Regions from separate parts of the Colwellia sp. BRX8-9 genome, predicted to be linked through region 2. Evidence: predicted binding sites of a transcription regulator. Region 2 holds the regulator's gene; each other region holds the start of a gene.
The links. Region 2 encodes sigma-54, which starts transcription at its own class of promoters, with help from an activator protein. Its sites were predicted from a motif close to GTTGGCACGNNNNTNGNNT; they were not measured.
Positions count from the first base shown of each region.

Region 1: the regulator sigma-54 is predicted to act here: its motif matches at 3,345-3,363, upstream of H4J70_RS10080 (PEP-CTERM sorting domain-containing protein).
Region 3: the regulator sigma-54 is predicted to act here: its motif matches at 2,574-2,592, upstream of H4J70_RS06145 (FlgO family outer membrane protein).

Region 1 is NZ_JACGVN010000010.1:29,365-35,261, reverse strand. It holds gene H4J70_RS10110 (PglL family O-oligosaccharyltransferase) at 1-62, opposite strand, end outside; gene H4J70_RS20900 (prepilin-type N-terminal cleavage/methylation domain-containing protein) at 295-789, shown strand; gene H4J70_RS10100 (hypothetical protein) at 834-1,325, shown strand; gene H4J70_RS10095 (prepilin-type N-terminal cleavage/methylation domain-containing protein) at 1,312-1,890, shown strand; gene H4J70_RS10090 (PilW family protein) at 1,890-2,786, shown strand; gene H4J70_RS10085 (type II secretory pathway component) at 2,776-3,240, shown strand; gene H4J70_RS10080 (PEP-CTERM sorting domain-containing protein) at 3,405-3,974, shown strand; gene H4J70_RS10075 (rod shape-determining protein) at 4,687-5,730, shown strand; gene mreC (rod shape-determining protein MreC) at 5,867-5,897, shown strand, end outside.
Region 2 is NZ_JACGVN010000002.1:168,891-174,787, reverse strand. It holds gene kdsC (3-deoxy-manno-octulosonate-8-phosphatase KdsC) at 1-315, shown strand, start outside; gene lptC (LPS export ABC transporter periplasmic protein LptC) at 312-878, shown strand; gene lptA (lipopolysaccharide transport periplasmic protein LptA) at 859-1,401, shown strand; gene lptB (LPS export ABC transporter ATP-binding protein) at 1,398-2,129, shown strand; gene H4J70_RS02475 (RNA polymerase factor sigma-54) at 2,209-3,717, shown strand; gene hpf (ribosome hibernation promoting factor) at 3,741-4,028, shown strand; gene ptsN (PTS IIA-like nitrogen regulatory protein PtsN) at 4,074-4,529, shown strand; gene rapZ (RNase adapter RapZ) at 4,561-5,415, shown strand; gene H4J70_RS02455 (HPr family phosphocarrier protein) at 5,429-5,704, shown strand; gene mgtE (magnesium transporter) at 5,824-5,897, shown strand, end outside.
Region 3 is NZ_JACGVN010000005.1:178,159-184,055, reverse strand. It holds gene H4J70_RS06155 (TonB-dependent receptor) at 1-1,306, shown strand, start outside; gene H4J70_RS06150 (LPP20 family lipoprotein) at 1,324-1,791, opposite strand; gene H4J70_RS06145 (FlgO family outer membrane protein) at 1,831-2,487, opposite strand; gene H4J70_RS06140 (flagella assembly protein FlgT) at 2,683-3,846, shown strand; gene arsJ (organoarsenical effux MFS transporter ArsJ) at 3,917-5,158, opposite strand; gene H4J70_RS06130 (ArsJ-associated glyceraldehyde-3-phosphate dehydrogenase) at 5,289-5,897, opposite strand, start outside.

The sequences.
Region 1 (5,897 bases), on a different contig from region 2:
CCAAAAACATTGAATGACAAATAAAGCCCTGTGCCACCGGGTGTTTCAAGAACAATATGCATGGCAAAGCAGAAGTATAAAATGAGAAAAAATCGGAAATAGGGAAATAGCGTCACGGTAATTTAGTCAGAGAAAATAGTGCATAAAGAGTAAAGTGCTTCATCTATATTTACAATATTTAATCGGTTAATTGTTTGTCGTTTACAAGATATATTTTTATAAACAAATACGATATGCTATTTAATATTAAATAGATGAGATTTTTCAAAAGTGAAAGTATCAATGGACTCTAAAGTGACACTAATACAGTCAAAAAAAATTACTCAAGGCTTTACGCTTATTGAGTTGATCGTGGTTATTGTTATTTTAGGTATTCTTGCTGCCACAGTAGCGCCAAAATACATAGACATAACATCTGATGCTCATACAGCGACATTAGAAGCTGTAAAGGGATCTTTAGAAGGAGCGTCGGCTCTTGTCTATAGTAAGTCTATAGTTGCTGGAAATCAGAATATCCATAGAAATGATTCACCAACAGTTGCCTTGTCTGATGGTCCTCTTAATATTCATTACGGTTACCCCAAAGCAAATGTTGCAGATTGGAAAAGGTTGATTGAAGTTGACGAGAATGTTTATTCTATGCTCATTGCTGGAGATGGATCATTAATTATATATAGATCCGATAGAGAAGGTGCTCCCCCTACTCGCATTGTATTTGATTGTATAGCTTATTACAGGCAAGGGGGCGAAAATCGTAAGTCTGTAGCAGGGGTAAACCCTTGCATTTAAATTATGAAACTCTCTAAGTAAAGAGATTTAATAAGGGGGAGTTAATGCTTTATAAATTGAATTATAATAACTTTAAGAATATAACTGGTTTCACTACAATTGAACTAGTTGTTGTGATCATACTTATTGGTATTATTTCTGCCACCGTAATCCCTAAAATGCAATCAACAGGTGGATATGAAGAAATAATCTATCAAGATGAAACCGTTACCAAACTTCGCAGTATTCAGTTACGTGCCATGCAAGATACCTCTGTTAGCGGGTGTCATGATGTATTAGTTACGAGTGATAAGTTAGGTATTCCAGATGTTAGCTGCACAACTTTTGTTGATAATAATGTGAACAGTACCACCATCGTTAAAATAATCGAAGATGGGGTGAGCTTTCAATATGCAGGTGGTTCAACACTTTTTTCTTTTGATCATTTAGGACGACCTGTTGATTGTGTTTCTCCTTGCCAAATTAGTATAGTTGGTAAAGAACAAACCCTCATTGTTGCCATTAACGATCAAGGCTATATTTATGCTGTTAATTAATCAGATAAAATATCAGAGTACTGCAAAACAAACTGGCTTTACGCTGATTGAAATTATTGTCGGTATCGTGGTTTTATCTACTACTTATGCCGTGCTAACAACTTTGATATATCCTCTAGCAAGCCAAAGTGCTGCTCAAGTTCATCAGATCAGAGCTGCGGAATTAGGTCAATCCATGATCAATGAAATTTTAGGCAAAGCCTTTGATGAAAACTCTGATATGTCCGGTGGTTTTTTACGATGTGGAGAAATTTCTGCAGATCTTTGTACTACATCGGCGAATTTGGGTGCTGACGGCAGTGAGCAGCGCGTTGATTATAATGATGTAGATGATTACAACTCGATTAATTTTACTGACGATAACATTCTCAACTCTCAAGGTAATCCTATTTCTGATGTTTATGTCGGCTTCTCTATGAATGTTTCGGTAATTTATGACAGTGATTATAGTGGAACATATGATGCAAGTGTTGATGATGAAAAAACAACAAAGTTAATTACTATTACTGTGCGCAGCCCACAAGATGATGATTACATTTTTTCGGTATATAGGGTGAACTTCTAATGCTTTCTCGTTTTTGTCAGCCCAATAACCTTAAAATAAATGCTATTCATTGCTTACATTCAAAAAAAGAAAACTTTAAAACGGGGCATTTTAAAAATATAAAATCAAAAGGCTTTACGTTAATTGAGTTTATAGTCGCTATGGTATTATTGGGTATACTCGCGGTAGGTGTTAGCTCTTTTTTACAATTTGGCAGTCAAATATATTCTGATGTATCGGCACGAGATCAAATATTATCATCTGCCCGGTTTGCCATTGAAAGACTCAACAGAGAACTTAGAGGTGCGTTGCCTAATAGTGCACGGATAACGACCAACGGCTGTTTAGAGTTTATGCCGATTCAATCTAGTGCTATTTATGTTGATATCCCCGTTGCTCCAGACTCAGCAAGTGATAAAGTTACTATTGTGCCAGCTTCGACCACGGTCAGTATTACAGATGTAGTAACCTTTAATGCGATCGTTTACCCTTTAAATTCGAATGATGTTTATCTTTCATCTAATCAGAAGTTTTATCCTATTGATAGTGCAATTTATTCGACTAACTCTTCGATAGACCCGCATGTTTTAACATTAGATAGTTCAGTGCTATTTGCCGAAGAATCAACAACCAACAGAGTATATTTTATCGACGACTCTGTGATGTATTGTATCGAAGGCAGCGATGACAATAATAGTTTAATTCGATACGATGTGACAAGTCATAGTATCACCGGCGAGCCAGTCAACTTAAGCAATAGAGCTGTAATGGCAGAATATCTAAAAGATGATTCTGCCTTTAGTACGATTGGTGCTAATTTGCAGCGAAATGCAATTGTTTCGATTCGATTATATTTTACAAGGCAATTCGAAGAAATTTTATTTGAGAATGAAATACAGGTGCCGAATGTTCCATAGCGATAGAAGTATAAATTTACATAAACGCGATGATTGCGTTATTCAAGTCACAGCCAAGCAAAAGGGTAGTGCTATCGTTATCGCTATTTTTGTCATTGTGGTAATGGCTTTACTTGGTGCGGGGTTGGTTAAAATATTATCATCAAGTGCTGAGTCTGTAGCTTATGAAGTTATCGGTACGCGTGCATATGCAGCAGCGCAGACGGGGGCTCAATGGCAATTACTCGAAGTTTTTCCTCATGACACTGATATAAGAACGACATGCCAAAATATTATAATTGAACCTGATTTTTCGAATGTTAAAGGTTTAGAGAATTGCGAAGCTTTAGTAACCTGTAATGATGACGGTGAATTTGATGGCACAACCTACTATATTATTACCAGTACAGGTCAATGTTCCATCGGCGGTGTTATAACATCTCGTACCGTTAAAATAGAAGCAAGAAGCCTATAACGTCTGTTGCAGTGTTTTAGCATTAAGTGTTAGAAATTTTTACAGTTTACTTTATGTATATATACCTAAAAGAGCAACCTGTTGTTTTTTAATGGAATTTACTGGTTGGCATAACTTGTGCTTACTAGTTGATATACTAAGTTTTTCATTAATTGAGAATTATAATGATTAAGTTTTCTTTGAAATTAGCTGTTTTTCTAATTTATTTGTTATCAAGCGCAGCTCATGCTGGCTTAATAGATGAATCTGGTGTTTGGGTTTGTGACGATCCTGAAGATGAGGTTTGTATAATCAGTGATGTAATCCCTGAAGAGTTTTATATAGTTAAAGGTCAATTTCAGTGGGTATGGGCATCTTATGTAAATACAGAGTTTTATGACGGGAATCAATTAATGAGCCCTGAAGATTTTCATCTAAATGAAGGGTGGCGATTTGCAACTACAAACGAAGAATTATTTGAACTATCTGAACTTACACTTAGTGATTTTACCAATGATAATGGGAGTTTAATTGAAGCTGCGATATATTGGAATACACGCTATATGGGTGTTGATAGCCTTAATTTAGATGATAGTGACATTTCAAGCGTTTGGGTTTCTAATGTTCATGACAATTTCTTTTTCGATACTTTTTACGTTCGCAATACTCCAGCTCAAGTACCTGAACCTACAACAATTATGATTTTTGCCATTGCTTTAATCGCATTATCCATGAGAAATCGTGTAATTCAATAGTTTCGAATTTGTAGCGTTTACGTGCAAACAGCCTCGTCAATACGGGGCTTTTTATTGCCTTAAAATAATTATATAGGACCTATATTAGGCTCGCTAAATTTATTTGAAAAGATGTGCCGATAAAAAACAGTTGGCTTTTAAGCCGAACATTCATCTTTATTCATTAGTCATCATGAAATTTTATTCACCGATAAATATGATTAATTAGCATGGTAATCTCGTGGTAAAATGCTGAAATTTATTAAATAGGTTATCCAAAAAGATTGATTTTTAATTCGCGGCGAGTGTAAAAATATTTTTGTCATTTTATGGTAATAATTAGGGAACTATTGGTGTTGAATACAAGACTAAAGATTGGCGAAAGTGTAACTGCACCGCAAAAGTAAGTAACACAACCGATAAACGTAATTGTGCAATTGTAACATTTTGTCCAAATCGAGAAAATGTTACTATGACTTTTTAACAAGAATGAGGGATTTAATACATTATTGATTAACAATTCCCTCAATTTTGGCTTAGTCATTAAAAATATGCTAAAAAAGTGATGTTTTTTATCATTCAAACAACACAAATTTGAAACACTCAGGTATGATTAGCCCATATAATATATTATTAACAAACTTGACAAAATGCTCATTGATTAACTCAATGCTTTGTTGAGAATAAAAGAGATTAATTCTCTTTTTATAACACTTTAGGATATTTAGATCTTATGTTTAAAAAATTACGCGGCATGTTTTCTAATGATTTATCAATAGATTTAGGAACGGCGAACACTCTTATTTATGTAAAAGACCAAGGCATCGTTTTGAATGAGCCTTCGGTAGTTGCTATTCGCCAAGACCGCTCTGGTGGTTCAAAAAGTGTAGCTGCAGTAGGTTCTGCTGCAAAACAAATGCTGGGCAGAACGCCAGGTAATATTGAAGCTATTCGCCCAATGAAAGATGGTGTTATCGCTAACTTTTTTGTTACTGAAAAAATGCTGCAATACTTTATTAAACAAGTTCACAGTAATAATTTTTTACGCCCAAGTCCTCGTGTACTTGTTTGTGTTCCTTGCGGTTCTACTCAAGTTGAACGTCGCGCTATTCGTGAGTCTGCACTTGGTGCTGGCGCCCGTGAAGTTTATCTTATTGACGAACCAATGGCTGCGGCTATTGGTGCAGGTATGCCCGTTTCAGAAGCTACAGGTTCGATGGTAGTTGATATTGGTGGTGGTACCACTGAAGTCGGTATTATTTCATTGAACGGTGTGGTTTATTCTTCTTCTGTACGTATCGGTGGCGATAAGTTTGACGATGCCATTATCAATTACGTACGTCGTAATTTTGGTAGTTTAATTGGCGAAGCAACCGCTGAGCGTATTAAACATGAAATTGGTTCAGCCTACCCAGGTGAAGAAGTATTAGAAATTGAAGTACGTGGCCGTAACTTAGCTGAAGGTGTTCCTCGTAGTTTTACGTTGAACAGCAATGAAATATTAGAAGCACTACAAGAACCACTAACCGGCATTGTTAGTGCTATTATGGTTGCTTTAGAGCAAGCGCCACCAGAACTAGCCTCTGACATTTCAGAACGTGGTATGGTACTTACTGGTGGTGGCGCATTATTACGTGACTTGGATCGTTTATTAATGGAAGAAACTGGCATTCCTGTTGTCGTTGCTGATGATCCACTTACGTGTGTGGCTCTTGGTGGTGGTAAAGCGCTTGAGATGATTGATATGCACGGCGGCGATTTATTCTCTTATGAATAAGTAACCTTCCGTCTGTCGTTGTAGGGTAAATTTAGCGGGTAGAAGTACTTATTGACTGATGTCATCTTGTATTTATTACTTAAATTTACCTATGTAGCTTAACGATGACCATTCCCTAAATAAATTTTAGGTTTATATGAATCCAATATTTAAACATGGCCCTTCCC
Region 2 (5,897 bases):
ACACGTATGTCAGCCTTAAATGTTAAATATATAGTGCAAGGTGAAGAAAATAAATTACCCGCCTTGAAAACGATGGCTAAGCAATTAAAGCTATCCCTCGAGGAAATTGCTTATATTGGTGATGATATGCCTGATTATGAGTGTATCAACGCTGTAGGCTTGGGTATTGCTGTTAAAGATGCCCACCCAAGTATTTTATCTATCGCAAATTACACCACTTTTAACCATGGCGGTTTTGGTGCTGTTCGAGAAATATGCGATTTAATCATGCTTAGCCAAAACACCTTAGCAAATGCTTCGGGTGCGAGTATATGAATCGACTTTATAGTTTAACCTTGTTGTTTTTTCTAATTGCGGGAGGCGTTTACGGTATAATTGAATGGAGAAATTCCTCAGCACCACAATTACAAGCGATTGATAAGACGCTGACCCCTGATTTTATTGCCGAAAATTTACACAGTAATGTTTATAAACATCAAGGAAGCTTAGCTTATGTTGTTGATGCCCATCGTATGGAACATTACCCTGAGTTAAGTATTACCAACTTTGAGTTTCCTCAATACACACTTCATCCAAAAAATGATGCGCCCGCATGGAAAATATCTGCCAATGAAGGCATATTATACAATAACAACCGGGTAAAATTAGCAAAGCATGTCCGCCTGTTAGCAACAGATCCCGATAGCTTATTACAAGAAGTTCAAGGAAAATACTTTGAACTTGATCTAAAAACTAACATCATAAGTTCAGAACAAGAAATTAAAATTATCGGTAAAGGATTTACCATCGATGGTAAAGGTTTAATTGTCGACTTAAACACCAACCAAATGACACTAACTAAACATGTGAAATCAATTTATGAAATTGTTAAAAAATAGCCTACTGTGCTTATTGTTATCAACTCCGCTATTTTCGTCAGCTTTCGCTGAAAAATTTGATATAAAACAAAAGATTGAAATTAACGCTTCAAGACAAGCCGTTGATCTTAAAAATAAAATATTCAGCTATATTGATAACGTGGTGATCACTCAAGGTTCATTAGTTATACGTGCTGATTTAGTACAAGTGCTGACTCAATCTGGCAGTGAAGAAAAAACCTATATCGCTAAAGGGAAGCCAGCAACCTTTAAACAAACCTTAGCCGATGGCACTCCTCTTAGCTTACAAGCAGACGAAATAAGATATGAGCCCGCAAATAATTTAGTGATAATTTCAGGAAATGCGTTATTACAGCAAGAAGGTAGTGAGGTTAGTGGCAGTAGAATTACTTACAATATTGCCACTCAGTATGTTAATGCTGAAAGTAAATCTAACGAACGCACTAAAACGATTTTTCAGCCGAAAGAAAAAATTAAAGCGACAACCACAGACGCGAAAACTCAGGAAAAAATTAATTTATGAGCACTAGCACCCTAATGGCAAAAGGCCTTGCCAAAGCCTATAAAGGCAGAAAAGTGGTTAAAAATGTCAGTATGCAAGTTTCAGCAGGACAAATAGTCGGTTTACTGGGCCCAAATGGTGCCGGAAAAACAACTTCTTTTTATATGATTGTGGGGTTAGTTGAAAGTGATAGTGGCGATATTATCTTAAATGACGAAAACCTGACGTTAGCGCCTATGCATGAGCGTGCGAGAAAAGGCATCGGATATTTACCACAAGAAGCCTCTATTTTTCGAAAACTCAGTGTTTACGACAATATTATGGCTATTTTACAAACACGAAAAGAATTATCAGATGCTGAACGCGAAGAAAAATTAGAACATCTTGTTGAAGAATTCAACATAGGTCATATCAAAGATAATTTAGGCATGAGCTTATCTGGTGGTGAACGCCGCCGAGTAGAAATTGCTCGCGCATTAGCTGCTGAACCAAAATTTATTTTATTAGATGAACCTTTTGCTGGTGTTGACCCAATTTCAGTAGGTGATATTAAAAAAATTATTCTACACTTAAAAGAACGTGGCATTGGTGTGTTGATCACTGATCACAATGTACGTGAAACTCTCGATGTATGTGAACATGCGTATATTGTTAGTCATGGTGAACTTATTGCAGAAGGTACTGCAGATCAAATTCTTGCAAATCAACACGTAAGAGATGTATACCTTGGTGAACAATTCACGCTATAGTAGTCAGTAAATGAATAGTATCTTCGTATGAAAAAAACGAAAATATCCCATTAAAAATAATAGGAAGTTAATGACCTAAATGCGCCCTACTCTACAACTCCGCATAGGACAACAATTAACCATGACGCCACAATTGCAGCAAGCAATCAAATTGCTGCAACTGTCTACGTTAGAGCTTCAACAAGAAATTCAGGAAGCCTTAGAAAGTAATCCATTATTAGAAATGGATGAGTCTTCAAATAATCCCGAAGATAAAAGTACTGACAACCTTGAAGAAGCTCACACTGCCGGTAATGGTGACGTTAAAGAAGCCCCTGCTTCTGATGGTAGCGAAGACGCTACGCCTACCATTGATGAAATCACCACCACTGAAGCCATGGACAAGAACGATATCCCTGAAGAATTAAACATGGATACCACTTGGGATGATAACTACACGGCCGGTGCAGCAAGTTCAAGCTCAGGCCCAGCTTCAGAAGATTATACTTACCAAGGCGAGACTCAAGACTCCATTCAAGATCATTTGCGCTGGCAAATGGAATTAAGCCCTTTTACCGAAACAGACCGCGCTATAGCGACAGCAATTATTGATGCTGTTGATGACGCCGGTTACTTAACGGTATCTAGTGAAGACATTTTAGAAAGTGTTGCCATTGAAGGAGTAGAGCTTGATGAAATTGAGGTGGTACTAAAACGTATTAACCTCTTTGATCCTGTCGGTGTCGCTGCTCGTTCTATTTCAGAATGTTTAATCATTCAACTTAATCAATTTGACCCCGCTACACCTTGGTTAGCAGAAAGTAAGTTAGTTTTGCGTGACCATATTAATCTGCTGGGTAGCCGAGACTATCGTACATTAATGCGTAAAACTCGACTGAAAGAAGAGCAACTGCGCGAAGTGGTGCGTCTTATTCAATCACTTGATCCTAGACCCGGCGATAGTGTGATGAAGAGTGACGATCAGTATGTTATTCCTGATGTGTCTGTTGAAAAGAAAAATGGCCGTTGGGTGGTCGAATTAAACCCTGATACTGCGCCAAAACTTTCGGTGAATCAGCAATATGCTTCGATGTCACGTTCGATGAAGTCGACAGCGGACACACAATTTATTCGCTCAAATTTACAAGAAGCTAAATGGTTTATTAAAAGCTTAGAAAGCCGTAATGATACCTTATTAAAAGTGTCAAACTGTATTGTGCAACGTCAAATTGGCTTTTTTGAACATGGTAATGAAGCCATGCGTCCAATGGTTTTAAATGATATTGCCGAAGCTGTCGATATGCATGAATCAACCATTTCACGAGTGACGACACAAAAGTACATGCATACGCCACGTGGAATTTTCGAACTGAAGTTTTTCTTCTCAAGCCATGTTGGCACCGAAAGCGGTGGCGAATGCTCATCAACAGCTATTCGTGCATTAATCAAAAAATTTGTTGCTGCCGAAATCCCAGCAAAACCACTTAGTGATAGTAAAATGGCTGATTTATTAGCCGATCAAGGGATAAATGTAGCTCGACGCACCATAGCAAAATATCGAGAGTCACTTTCTATTCCACCTTCTAACCAACGAAAAAGTTTACTTTAACGAAAAGATGAGGAATTAAGCTTATGCAAATTAATCTTTCTGGCCACCATGTTGACATTACCGAAGCTTTACGAGAAAACGTCACGACTAAGATGGCAAAATTAAGCCGACATTTTGATCATATCAATAATGTTCATGTTGTTCTCACCGTTGAAAAATCAAATCAAATTGCTGAAGCGACTGTTCACGTTAGTGGCTCTGATTTACATGCAAAAGCTGAAAATGCTGACATGTATGCCTCTATTGATAGTCTTGTTGTTAAGCTTGACCGGCAAATATTGAAGTACAAAGGTAAAACGAATCAGCATTAATGCTGTTTATCGCCTGTTCACTCACCAAAGAATCTAAGTAGTATAATGAAGTTGCAAGATATCCTTACCCTTGATTGCACCCTGTGTGCGATTAAGGGTACAAGCAAAAAAAAACTCCTTGAAATAATTAGCACAACTGCGGCAAAAAAATTCGACAATATTGATACTCATCAATTATTCGAAAGCTTAATGGCGCGTGAAAAGGTTGGCTCTACCGGCATAGGAAATGGCATTGCGATTCCTCATGGTCGATTAACCAACACGTCACAAGTTATTGCTGTATTGCTGACCAGTGAACAAGCCGTTGAATTTGATGCGATAGACAACCGTGCTGTCGATATTATTATTGCGTTATTTGTCCCCGAAGAAAACTGCCAACAACATTTAGATACCTTACAAAGTATTGCGCAAATATTTAGTACTAAACAGTTCGCAAAGCAAGTAAGAAAATGCCAAAATTCGCAAGAGCTTTTTACTTTAATAAAGCATGCTAAACGTTAATAAAATCTAATAATAATCCAGGAAAACTCAAATGAAACTCTTGATAGTCAGTGGTCGCTCAGGGTCAGGTAAAAGTGTCGCCTTACGTGTACTCGAAGATTTAGGCTACTACTGTGTCGATAATATTCCGGTGAATTTATTGCCTGCATTAGCGCATACCGTTATTAATGATTACGACAAAGTAGCGGTTAGTTTAGATGTACGTAACTTACCCAATGATCCTAATGACGTTTCAGAAATATTAGATTATCTACCAAAAACAGTAAAACTCGATATTCTGTATTTAGATGCTGATGACTCTGATCTTATTCGACGTTTTAGTGAAACGCGTCGTTTACATCCTTTGATTAAACAAAATATCCCACTCGACCAAGCCATCTCTTTAGAGAAAAAGCTGCTTGAGCCTATTTCCACGCGTGCGGGTTTGTATATTAATACCAGCCAGTTATCACCTCATCAATTATCTGATTTAGTGCGTGAGCGAATTTTGGGCAAAACCTCGGCATCTATGGTGGTGGTGTTTGAATCTTTTGGCTTTAAACACGGTGTACCACAAGACGCAGATTATGTTTTTGATGCACGTTTTCTGCCTAACCCTTTTTGGGAAACAGACTTAAAAGGTTTTACCGGTTTAGATCAACCCGTGCGAGACTTTCTTGCTAGCCAACCGATTGTCACTAAATTTATCTGGCAAATTAACAGTTTTATGATGACATGGTTACCCCACTTAGAAAGAAACAATCGCAGCTATATTACTATCGCCATTGGTTGTACGGGTGGAAAACACCGATCGGTTTATATTGCAGAAATATTAGCAAACAATCTTAGAAAAGAACGCGAAGATGTTCAGTCTCATCATCGCGACATTAAAATACAAAGCACTTAATAACGGTCACTGTATGCCAAAATATAATAAATCATTAACCATTAGCAATAAACTGGGATTACATGCACGTGCTGCCACTAAACTTGCCCAGTTAAGCCAAAAGCTTAATGCTAACGTTACTATTTGCTTAGAGGGCAAAGAAGCTGATGCCAGTAGTATTATGGGGTTAATGTTACTGGCCGGTGGCTTTGGAAAAACCGTAGAGGTGATTACCCAAGGAGAAGATGCTCAACAAGCACTTGACGATGTATGCCAGTTATTTTCTGATAAATTTGATGAAGACGAATGATAAAAAGACTGAATAAAAAATAAAGTTACGTTATCATTCATTACAACACCTTAGCCAGCGCATCTTGACTAAGATATAAACAATATAATTTTCGTATTACTGCGGCACAGGAAAACTTTATGCCGGAAATATCAGAGCAACAACAAAATCATCAACGCCTGCAACAAGTCAATAAAGCACTTGGTAGCGGTAT
Region 3 (5,897 bases), on a different contig from region 2:
AAATTTACTTTTTAGCCAAGACTATGAAAATTATTCACTCGCGTTAGGCGCAGAGTTTCGCCAAGAAATATACCAAATAATACCAGGTAACCCCTACAGCTTTCAGGATTATGATACCGACAATAATCAAGCATTGTTTGACCAAGATGCCGCTGGTGGTATTCAAGGTTTTCCGGGGGTTGCACCTGAACTTGCGGTTAACGAGAGCCGTGATGTTGTTTCACTTTTTGCGGAGTCTGTGACCCAAATCAATGACTTTATCGAGCTCAGTGCGGCCATTCGTTATGATGATTATGATATATTTGGTAACAGCACCAATACAAAACTTGCGGTGCATTGGCAAGCACACCAGCAACTTATTTTGCGCGGAGCCTATAGCACAGGTTTTCGTGCACCTTCTATGCAGCAAATGTATTTCAATAATATCAGTACACAGTTTATTGTTGACGAAAGTGGCTCATTGTTGAGTGAGGAAGTGGAAACATTCAGAAATGATAGTACTTTGACCACTCGACTCGGGGTGCCTTCTTTAAAAGAAGAAGAATCTGACAACCTCAGTGTTGGCTTTATCTATAGCCCTACTGAAAATGTAGATATTAGCTTTGATTTTTATCAGATTGATATTGATAATCGTATTGTCATTAGTAGTAAATTGGGTATGGGAATATCACCTCTACTCGACCAAGCTTTTACTGAGGAGTCTGTTACCAAAGGACAGTTTTTCTTAAATGGTGCAGATACCGCAACTCAAGGCACAGATATTGTTGCTACTTGGCAGACTCAAGCTTTTTCTGGAGATATTAACTTCACCTTAGCGGCAAACTTTACCAATACAGAGGTAACCAAGTTATTTACACCTGATCACAGCACACTGCATACCATTAGCGTTGAAGAAATTTTTTCACAGCAAGATATTTCTATCATTGAAGAGTGGCAACCACGCAATAAAATAAGTGTAAACACCCTTTATAAAAACCAGCACTGGACCATCAATATATTGTTCAATCACTATGGTAAATATACAATAACCGATGGTGGTAAACAAACTTATGGCGCAGAGCTATTAACTGATATTAGCGTTAGCCATCAAATGTCAAAAAATCTTGCGGTCACTGTGGGTAGTCATAATTTATTTGATGTTATGCCTGACAAAAATCGTATAGGAAACTCTCGAGGAGGCACAATTGAAGATCAACAAGGTAATATCATTGTTGATAGCACAGGTGTATTCAAATATTCACGCCGATCAGCTCCTTTCGGTTTTAACGGCGCATATTTTTATGCAAGTCTGCAATATGATTTTTAAGGGTGTGCTGTTAACACTTAATAATAGGTAACCGCTTTAATTTCACGTTTGGGTGAAGAAGCTAAATAAATATTATAAACATCTTCAAAGTCTAAACTTAACTCTGTGGTGTAACTGTCGCCAACAGGATAGCTTTTAATCACTTTAGCTGCGCGGATGACACCTTGAACTGACGCTGACACTTCATTTTTACCCATTATCAGTTGTGACATGGTCATTTCACCATTTATCTTTTGCCCATAAACTTGTTCTGCAAGTTCTGCATAAGCGGCAAGCTTTGAGGCATTAATCGCCATCAACATACGCTGCGTTTCATGTTGTGAGTTTTGCAAACTTATCGGCGCTTGGCCAATAGCATGTAACACAGGGAAGGTTTCAGGCTTAACACTTTGCCATTGTACGTGTTTGTCATAAACACTAGAACAGCTGGCAAGTAACAAAGCTAAACTACCAGCGGTTAATATATTAAGAATAATTTTTTTCATCATAAATACCAAAAGTTAGTCCTACATCAATATAAAAAACTAATTAACAATTTTAATTGAACGTTCGTCTTCTGCTAACATAACGCTGTTTCGAATGATTAATCCATCTTTTATCCGAACACTTTCATCTTGATTAATCTGTTCACCAATTACCCAGCTTGGGATAAAAGATTGTGCCGTGGCAACAACAACACGTGATTGCATACCAATCATCCGAGCATTAATCATCACACCATTTTCTTGTTCCATCATGGTACCGGTTACAACATAGTCAATAATCTGCCGCTCTGGCAGCTCTTTCCAGTCGCGACTAAAAACATAATCACCTTGAGCAGTGACACGAATATGTCCCGTCGTTTTAAAATCAATAACAACTAAACCATGGCGCTGTAATTCATGAACAAAGTTCTCTGATATTTGATTACCCAGCCAATTAGTTGACTCAAGGTTTTCTAATTCGACAAAAGAAGCTACCGCGATAGGTGTTTTAGGGTTTACAAAAGAGCTGCTTTCAAGCATCTGATAAGTAAGCCCTTTAACAACATCTGCTATCGCATGTCGAGGTAGATTGAAACTGTCAATTTCACCTCGTACTTCTTGCTTTGATTTATAAAAATTATCTTCATCACTCATCATATTCATTGATGAACACGACATCAACGTTGGAATAAATAATGGAATAAGCCACTTTTTCATTGAGCTCCCCTTGATCGCTCTGAAAGCGAATAATCAGTTTTGCAGTAATATCGATAAACGACATCAAATAGTTTCTAATATAAATAAAGCACAAATCGCGCCAATCTATAAAGTTACTTGCGTATTAAAATAAGTGGGCATAGAAACTGCATATTCGACAGTAGATATTAAACCTTTTTTACTGACGGACTTCATATGCGCTTATTTATATCAGCTCTACTTTTATTTTTTATCACTCATTCTGCTGATGCCCAGTGGTATGAAGCTCAGGGAAAGTCAGTAATAATGCAGGGCAATGCCGAACGAGCAAAAACATTAGCCATAGAGAATGCATTAAAAAAAGCCTTACTCGTTGCCGGAGCTTCCGTATCGAGTGTGCAAAAAACGGTTAACGGATTATTGACACAAAATGAAATAAATATTCGCGCCAGCGGTACCGTAAACTCTTTTGAGCTGGTTGATGAAAATTATGAGGGCAATTTGGTCACCGTAACCATTCGTGCTGACATCTTCCCACAAAGTAAACAGTGCTTCTCTTCTGATTATCGAAAGTCTTTATTAATTACCCGTAGTAACTTAATGCATAGAGAGCAAGCGAGTATCGGTAAAATTTATGCTCTTGATAATAAATTGATGGCTAAACTTGCTTATAAAATTAACAACCAAGGTATTTATCTAGACACCAGATTGTTATTAAAAGAGAAGTCTCAGTTCTCAAGATTAAATAACAGCTTACAAGTTGAAGCAATAAAAAATCTCACCATGTCGTTAGCTAATATCAGCGATACTCAGTATGTCATGTATTCTGAAATTAATGACATTAGCTTTGCACAAGCCTCAACCAACGGTTGGCAGTTCTGGCAAGAAGATGTTTTTAACCGTCAGTTTAGTGTCAGCCTATATATTTACAACGGTACTAATGGTGAATCTGTCTTCACTAAGCAGTACCGTAGTTCTGCCCCATGGGAATTTGGCAAACGTCAGCAAGTTGATGTTCATAGCGAAGTATTCTGGCAAAGCCAATACGGAATGGCCATTGAAAAAGTGTTAGGGGATATGATCATTGATATCGACGAAAATATGATGTGTCAACCTACTCGTGGCAAGGTAGTGCAAATAGCTGGTAATTCGTTAACGATTAATTTAGGTAAAAGGCATGGCGTAAAAGTTGGAGATGAGTTTTCTCTATTACACTTAAATAATATCATTACTGACTCAGGAAAAACCTATGCAGGTTTTAACGTTAGCCCTTACACAGTAAAAATAACCCAAGTGTCTCAGCAAAGCGCACAGGCAATGACTACTGACGGGCAATTATTGGGTAACATCCAATTAAATGATTTAGCGGTGCGTTACTAACTTCATCGCTATATAGAATGTTAACGTTACCAGCATGCTGTTAACGTTAACATTGTCACTGTTTTGCGCCTTATTCGTTTGACAGACTAATACGTTTAATCAATAAGGCTGAAAGTCCAGCAAACAAAGCGGAAATGATTAAACAGGTAATTAAGTTAGTAAATTGATAAATAACACCTGACATAACAGTCCCTAATAACCTTCCCAGGGCATTAGCCATATAATAAAAGCCAACATCCATAGAAACGCCATCTTCTTTCGCCATGGCTACAATCACATAGCTATGTAGCGCAGAATTAATAGCAAAAACAGCCCCAAAAATAAATAAGCCTGCAATAATAATGATTTCAGTACTGATGTTGAGCTTGGTCGCATAAAACATCAACAGTGCTAACAACAAGGTAACACCGGATAAAATCATCCCCCAAGTAAATAACAAATGACCCTTGATATTATGTTGGTTATTTTTAATAAAAAATTTAGGTGTTGAGCCTTGAACAATACCATAAGCGATAATCCATAACGCCATAAATATCCCAACATTAGTATGTTGCCAACCTAAATTACTGACCAAATATATCGGTAATCCGACAACAAACCAAATATCCCTAGCAGCAAATAAAAATAAGCGCGCGCCCGCCAAATAATTTAATGATGAGTGATTTGAGAATATCTCTTTAAATTTAACTTTGTGCTTTGCCTTACCTAAATCACCTTGCAATAATAACAGACTAAGCACAAAAACAATCGCTAGCACACTCGCCATTATTAGCATGGCTACTGAAAATCCCACGGTACTTAGTAACCAGGCACCTAGGAAAAAACCGATACCCTTTAAGGCGTTTTTTGATCCTGTAAGATAAGCAACCCAACGGAAAAGAACAGCGTGATCTTGGTTGTTATTGCTCGTTGGTACCAACGTTTTAATACTGCTTTTAGCGCTCATCTTATTAAGATCTTTAGCTATACCCGACAGCGCCTGTGCCAACATAACCCAGATAACGGTTAAGTATTGTTCAGGAACTGTTAGCATTAATAAAGCAAAAACTTGACTGAACAGACCAATATTCATGGTTTTATTCAAACCAATTTTTGCTCCTAACCACCCGCCAACTAGGTTGGTTATCACGCCAAAAACTTCATAAAATAGAAATAACATCGCAATGGCAAGCGGGGAATAACCTAGATGATGAAAATGTAATAATACCAGCATACGCAAAGCACCATCGGTTAAGGTGAAAAACCAATAGTTAGCGGTAATTAATAGGTACTGTTTTACCGCACTAGGCAGTGCAGTTATTTTGTTTAACATAAAGGTACCAATGATGGTATTTTCGATTGATGTTGGCGTATGCTAATAAATAATCAAGAGTATTAAACATTAGCGTAACGCCAAGATATTATTCGTTTAAAAACGCAGTCTATGTCGATATTCTCAAAGACTAGTCCTTAATATCAGATCGTCCAACTAACAACATTAACTCTGCAGCTCGATTGGCATAACCCCATTCGTTGTCATACCACAAATACATTTTCAATTGGGTGTCATTAACAACCATGGTTGATAGCGCATCAACAATACATGAACGTGGATCCGTTTTATAATCAACAGAGACCAAAGGACGCTCTTCATAGCCAAGTATATCTTTTAGGTCTCCTTGTGCCGCCGTAGACATCAATTGATTAATTTCTTCAACTGTTACGGCTCTATTTAGCTCAAATACACAGTCAGTAATTGAGGCATTCGCTAACGGAACTCGCACGGCATGACCATTTAATTTTCCCTTTAGCTCAGGAAAAATATGGGTAATAGCGGTTGCAGACCCGGTAGTCGTTGGAATTAAACTTTGGCCACAAGCTCGCGCTCGACGTAAATCTTTATGAGGCGCATCAAGGATTGTTTGCGTATTGGTAATATCATGGATAGTCGTCATACTGCCGTGTTTTATGCCAACACTGTCTTGGAGAACTTTAACCACTGGCGCTAAACAATTAGTGGTACAAGAAGCAGCAGTGACAATTTTATGCTGTGCTTTGTTATAAAGATGATG